DNA from 2 places in the Labrys sp. HAY1-8F genome. Region 2 is predicted to be linked to the other one. Evidence: riboswitches for the same ligand, from Rfam matches in the RefSeq annotation. Region 2 holds a riboswitch; the other holds the start of a gene.

Region 1 (3,403 bases), 4.6 Mb from region 2:
TTCGCCGAGGCTTTCGCCGAACGCATGCATGAGCGCGTCCGCAAGGAGTTCTGGGGCTATGCGATCGACGAGAACCTGGCCCCCGACCAGCTCATCGGCGAACCCTATCGCGGTATCCGCCCTGCCCCGGGCTATCCCGCCCAGCCCGACCATACCGAGAAGGGCACACTGTTCCACCTGCTCGACGCCGAAGAACGCATCGGCGTACGCCTGACCGAGAGCTATGCGATGTGGCCGGGCGCCTCGGTGTCCGGGCTCTATTTCGCCCATCCCGATGCCTATTACTTCGGGGTGTCGAAGATCGAGCAGGACCAGGTCGAGGATTACGCCACCCGCAAGGGCATGACGGTGAACGAAGTCGAACGCTGGCTTTCGCCAGTGCTGAACTATGTGCCACGAACGGCGGAGGCGGCGGAGTAGATTCCCGGGATCGCCGGCTTCCGGTCCACGGATATGCACGGGGAACATGGAGGGTCGATCTCCAGATCGACCATCTTCCCTCTTCCTCACGTGCGACGCTTCCAAGATGGTCGATCTGGAGATCGACCCTCCAATCCCGCAAGGTGAGAGCCCATCTGCCCACCGCTCACGCTCCCAGGATTGCCATTGATTTCCATTCACCACAGGATTACCTCTTCTTCCGTGGTGATTTGGCCGGCCGGCTTGCAGCCACGTTAAACAACTCGCTAAAGGGCCGCTGGATGCATTCCATCCGTGGACCTGTCGCATTGCTTTCCGGCTGGCCCAACGTCGATCGAGTGCAACATGCCTATCAAGATTCCGGATACCCTGCCCGCCTTCTCCACCCTGGTCAGCGAAGGAGTGCGGGTGATGACGGAAACTGCCGCCATCCGGCAGGATATCCGTCCGCTGCAGATAGGCCTGCTCAATCTGATGCCCAACAAGATCCGCACCGAGTTGCAGATGGCGCGCCTGGTCGGCGCCACGCCGCTGCAGGTCGAACTCTCGCTGGTGCGTGTCGGCGGCCACCGTGCCAAGAATACCTCCGAGGACCACCTGCTTGCCTTCTACGAAACCTGGGAAGAGGTGCGCGAGCGCAAATTCGACGGCTTCATCATCACCGGCGCGCCGGTGGAGACCCTGCCCTTCGAGGACGTGACCTATTGGAAGGAACTCGAGCAGATCCTCGACTGGACCACGACCAACGTGCATTCCACGCTGAACGTGTGCTGGGGCGCGATGGCGGCCATCTGGCATTTTCACCGCATTCCCAAATATGACCTGACCGAGAAGGCCTTTGGTGTTTACCAGCACCACAACCGCAAGCCTTCCTCGATCTATCTCAACGGCTTTTCAGACGACTTCCACATCCCCGTCTCGCGTTGGACGGAAGTGCGCAGCGAAGATGTGCGCAAGAACGCCGAGTTGGAGATCCTGATGGATTCGGACGAAACCGGCGTGTGTCTCATTCACGAGCAAAAGGGCAACCGGCTCTATCTGTTCAACCATGTCGAATATGAATCGACCTCGCTGGCCGATGAGTATTTCCGCGACGTCGACTCGGGCGTGCCGATCAAGCTGCCGAAGAACTACTTCCCCTATGACGATCCATCCTTCCCGCCGCGCAATTTCTGGCGCAGCCACGCCCATCTTCTGTTCGGCAACTGGATCAACGAGATCTACCAGACGACATCCTATGACCTGAGCGAAGTCGGCAGGGGGCGCTGAGATTCTCTCGGGTGCACGGGCGTCTAGGCGCGGATTGGATGGTCGATCTCCAGATCGACCATCTTGGAAGCACCGTCGCGCAGGAGAGGAAGAAGGTCGATCTGGAGATCGACCCTCCAATCCGCGCTTATCCTGCTAAAGAAAGTGCCCGCGCCCCCGGAATCCCCTCAATCCTTGGCGCGATCCATGCGCATCAGCAACTGCTCGGTCTTGGCGTCTTCGATGCGGATGTGCAGCCGGCCGGCCTCCTGCTGGTCCGTGCAAGGTCTTGATCGGCGTCACGCAGGTCTGGATCAGCATCACCGTGCCCATGGCCAGACAGGCCTTGATCCAGGCCGAGGCGGGTGGCAGTCGGCGCACCATCGCCAATCGCACCTTGATCGCGCTCGCCAATGGCTATCTGGATTTCGCCGCCGAGCATGGCGGGCACTGGCACGCCCTCTTCGACTTCCGCCTTCCGGACGGCCAGGACCTGCCGGAAGACCATTTGTGCCAGCAAGATGCGCTCTTCCAGCATCTGGAAGCCCCGCTCGCCGTGCTCCAGCCGGGTCTGCCTCTTTCCGAAAAATCTCTTCTCGCCCGCTCTCTCTTCTCGGCCGCCCATGGCATGGTGCTGCTCGGACTGGAGGGCAAGCTGGTGCAGTTGCCCCTGCCCTATCTGCGCGAACAGGTCGCCCTGGTAGTCAGCGCCATGGGCCGCGGCCTCGAATGCAGCTGAGGGCTTGTTCCTCTGCAGGCGTCAAAGCAAGCCCAATCGCCTCGCAACACGCCTGCGCTGGTCGATGATGGTGTGCCGATAGAGGGAGGGCTCCAATCGAAACTCTGGTGAAATCGGCCATGTCATGCCTGCAAGATCGAGCATGGTCTGGGCATTGCTGCCCATCTTGGACATGCCGGTTCCCCCTTCGCCGAAGCGAACCACCACATTGTCGCCAAGCCGGACGATCTGGCCGTTGTTGGGGCCGTTGACGCCGCGGGCGCAAGGCCAGGCGCAGACCACATCTTCGAATGTCAGCCCGCAATCGGGCGTGAGGATGCTGAGTATGCTCGCCAGCGCGCTGATGGCGTAGCTTCTGCTGTAGACAGGCAAGCCGATGACCCCGCCGCAGGTCAATTTCATGACGAGATGGCTGGACGTCCGCCCGACCTCGACAAAATGCGTCTGCTTCATGCCGGTGAATGGCAGATTTCTCACCCTATCGGGATCGGTGATCCGAAACAGGAGCTGCGACGAAACCCCGGTCGCGATGGTCTGATGGGGTACCGGCAGGTCGAACCGAAGGCGATCCGATAGGCGAGACAGTGCCGAGCCCCCCCGATCATAGTGAAAGGTCGCTGTCGGGCCGAGGGAGAGACATAGATGGTCTAGGGCAACATGCGTGCGTGCGCCTGTCTGGAGATCCTCTAGCGCAATCGCAGCCGCTCGTGGCATGCCTTTTTCGTCCCTGTCGAAATAGACAGAAGTCAGGCGTTGCCGATGCCGGCATTCGATGCCGTGCCGCTGCATCGCCTCCATGCAGACGCGATCAAAGCCGTGGCGAATGCAGCCATTGCCCAGGAAGAGGTCGCCGGACACCACGCGCTCCAGGATGCCAAGGCCATAAAAGCGCTGCAGGCCAGCGGCATCGAGCTTTTCGACGGCAAGGCCGACGTCCTCCGCAAGCTCCCTGTTATCGACCAGTGAAGCGTCGTGGTTCTTGCGGGAGAGATAGAG
Region 2 (3,403 bases):
TTGCCGCTGGCCGTGACGCGAAACTGCTTGTCGGCGGCCGGGACGAGATAGCCATGCTCGACCAAGCCTTGTGTCACGGCGACGCCGACCTGTCCGGCCAGATGGTCGTAGCAACACCGGCAATAGCGCAGTTCGCGCGCTTTGCCGGTGATCGCCTTGCGCCGCACCGCCTGGTCCGGTGCGAGCACGGACAGGCACTCCAGCGCCTCGGCGACATGGCCGCCGGCCAGGCGGTAATAGCGATGACGCCCTTCCGTCTCGACGGCAAGGAGGCCACCGGCAAGCAGCTTGGCCAAATGGGAGCTCGCGGTCTGAGGCGCGATACGGGCGGCATAGGCCAATTCGCCTGCCGGCAGGGCACGGCCATCGAGCAATGCGGTGAGCATCAGAGCGCGAGCGGGATCGGCGACCAATGATGCGGCAAAGGCAAAATCCGGAATCTCGGGCATGGCATCCTTTTTCTGGAGTGACTATGCACCAATCCGAAACGGCATGCTTCGACGCAGGCCGAAGCATCCGATGCAAACATGGAGTCAAGAAGGGCCCAAGCCATTGGAGGTTGCCGCCACGGAGTGCATTCGTGCGTCGAACCCGCCCCGCTCGCGCCTGCGTCACCGGAGCCTGGCCCTGTAACATCGTACTTCGCCGCGACGGCACGGCTTCGGCTCTCATCAACGTGGCGCGCATGGTCGGAGCGACCGCCGGCGTCGCGGTCCTCGGCTCGCTCTATGCCGTTCTCGGCGGTGGCCCGGCCGGATTGGCTGGTGCCATGACCATGGGCGGGCTGGTGCAGATTTTTACTGCCGCGATGGCTTGGCGAGCGGCGCCAGCCAACCGATGATCCTCGTCGAGGTCCGCCTGTCAGGCCTATCTGAAATGCTTGGATAGTTTCAGCGCCTGGCCCTGATAGTTCGAATTGAGGCCGGAGCCGTATAGGATCTGAGGGCGTTCGAGCATGCGCTCATAGATCAGGCGCCCGACGATCTGGCCGTCCTCGACGATGAAGGGCACCTCGCGCGAGCGCACTTCCAGCACGGCCCGGGCCGCCTCCATGCCATCGGGCGAATAGCCGAAGCCGGGATCGAAGAAGCCGGCATAATGCACGCGGAACTCGCCCACCAGCGGGTCGAACGGCACCATTTCGGCTGCGAATTCCGGTGGCACATGCACGGCTTCCTTGGACGCCAGGATGTAGAACTCGTCCGGGTCGAGGATCATGTCGTTCTTGCCGCGATGCGGGATGGGCTCCCAGAAATCGAGCAGATCGCAGGCCGCCCGCTTGTCGACATCAACAACGGCGGTGTGGCGCTTGGCGCGGTAGCCGACGATACCGTCGCCGAAACCGGTGAGGTCGACGGAGACGGCGACACCGCCGGCGATGTCCGGGTCGGGTGACGAAACCAAGCCCATGCGGCGCTGCAATTCGCGCAAGGAGGCATCGTCGATGCGGGCTTCGCCACGGCGGAAGCGGATCTGGCTCAGGCGCGATCCCGTCCGCACCAGCACCGGGAAGGTGCGCGGTCCGATTTCAGCATAGAGCGGCCCGTCATAACCCGCCTCGACCTGGTCGAAGGCGCGGGCATGGTCGGTGATGACACGGGTGAAGACGTCGAGGCGACCGGTCGAGCTCTTGGGATTGGTGGAAGCGAGAACGCCATCCGGCATTTGCAGGCTTTCGAGCAGGGGCACGATGTAGACGCAGCCCGTCTCCAGCACGGCACCCTTGGTCAGGTCGATCTCATGCAAGGCGAGGTCCCTGATGCGCTCGGCCACGGTGTTGCGCGGCCCCGGCAGGAAGCTCGCCCGCATGCGGTAGGCCTTGGCGCCGAGGCGCAGATCGAGACTGGCGGGCTGAATCTGATCCGAAGCCAGAGGTTGTTCGATGCGGACGGCTCCCGTCTCGACCAGGCCAGCAATCGCCTGGGAGGGCAGGATGCCAAAAGTGTGCAGAAGGCCTGGGGAATGCGGGATGTTCGGGGAGGGCATGGCTCTCGCTTTTTTCTGCCAGCTTATTGCGGTTCCTGGTCTTGCTAGACGAAACCATCCATTGACGCCATCCGGGAGTAGGGCTACTCAACAGTCTTCGTCGTGGTGGATTTGGGCCGGCCGGCTTGCAGCCACGTAAAACAACTCGCTAAAGGGCCGTGGGAAAGAGCGCTGGCGCTCGACTTGCGGCTATCGGGATTGCCGCAGATGACCAAACCTTTGACTTCAGCACCTTCCACCCGGGAATTGCGCCCGGCCACCCGGCTCGTGCATGCCGGCACGCTGCGCTCGCAATATGCGGAGACGTCGGAGGCGCTGTTCCTCACCCAGGGATTTGTCTACGAGAGTGCCGAACAGGCGGAGGCCCGCTTCAAGGGCGAGGATGTCGGCTTCATCTATAGCCGCTTTTCCAATCCCACCGTGGCGATGTTCGAGCAGCGCATGGCGGAACTGGAGGGAGCCGAGGCAGCTCGCGCCACCGCCTCGGGCATGGCCGCCGTCACCGCGACCCTGATCGGCCAGCTCAAGACCGGCGACCACGTCGTCGCCGCCAAGGCGCTGTTCGGCTCCTGCCGCTATGTCATCGAGGAACTGCTGCCGCGCTTCGGCGTCACCTCCACCCTGGTCGACGGCACCGAGCTTGCCCAATGGCAGGCGGCGGTGCGGCCGGAGACGAAGGTGTTCTTCCTTGAAAGCCCGACCAATCCCACGCTCGAGATTCTCGACATCGCCGCCATAGCCAAGATCGCCAAGAGCGCCGGCGCCACGCTGGTGGTGGATAATGTCTTCGCGACGCCGCTGCTGCAGAGCCCGCTCGAACTCGGTGCCGATTGCGTGGTCTATTCGGCCACCAAGCATATTGACGGGCAGGGCCGCTGTCTGGCCGGTGTGATCCTGGCATCCGAGAAGTTCATCAACGACCACATCCAAACCTATTTGCGCCAGACCGGTCCCTCGATCTCGCCTTTCAATGCCTGGGTGATGCTCAAGGGCCTGGAGACTCTGGAACTCAGGGTCGAACGCCAGATCGCCAATGCGGTAAAGGTTGCCGATGCCCTGGGGAACCACAAGGCAGTCGAGCGCGTGATCTATCCCTTCCGCGACGATCATCCGCAGGTGGAACTCGCACGCCGCCAAATGAAGGCGGGCGGCACGCTGGTGACCTTCGAGGTGAAGGGCGGCAAGAGCGCGGCGTTCAAGGTTGCCAATGCGCTGAAGATCACCCGCATCTCCAACAATCTCGGCGACACCAAGAGCCTGATCACCCATCCTTCGACCACCACCCATCAGCGCTTCGAGGAAGACGCGCGCCTGGGCATGGGTATCCGCCAGGGCATGCTGCGCTTCTCGGCCGGCATCGAGAGCTCCGATGACCTGATCGCCGATTTCACGCAGGCGCTCGACAAGGCACTGTAAT

Evidence for each region. Region 2 has a riboswitch for S-adenosylmethionine ahead of ACR9ZN_RS34440 (O-succinylhomoserine sulfhydrylase). Riboswitches for the same ligand answer to the same signal wherever they lie in the genome.
Region 1: it holds a riboswitch for S-adenosylmethionine, as region 2 does, so the genes downstream of both, metA (homoserine O-acetyltransferase MetA) here and ACR9ZN_RS34440 (O-succinylhomoserine sulfhydrylase) in region 2, are expected to answer to the same signal.

What each region holds. Positions count from the first base shown of each region.
Region 1 is NZ_JBPGWZ010000002.1:925,234-928,636, forward strand. It holds gene metH (methionine synthase) at 1-420, shown strand, start outside; SAM riboswitch at 633-710, shown strand; gene metA (homoserine O-acetyltransferase MetA) at 766-1,689, shown strand; gene ACR9ZN_RS13310 (hypothetical protein) at 1,728-1,961, shown strand; gene ACR9ZN_RS13315 (TetR-like C-terminal domain-containing protein) at 1,958-2,407, shown strand; gene ACR9ZN_RS13320 (hypothetical protein) at 2,429-3,403, opposite strand, start outside.
Region 2 is NZ_JBPGWZ010000002.1:5,481,768-5,485,170, forward strand. It holds gene ACR9ZN_RS34425 (ArsR/SmtB family transcription factor) at 1-449, opposite strand, end outside; gene ACR9ZN_RS34430 (hypothetical protein) at 581-841, shown strand; gene ACR9ZN_RS34435 (2'-deoxycytidine 5'-triphosphate deaminase) at 868-1,986, opposite strand; SAM riboswitch at 2,079-2,158, shown strand; gene ACR9ZN_RS34440 (O-succinylhomoserine sulfhydrylase) at 2,194-3,402, shown strand.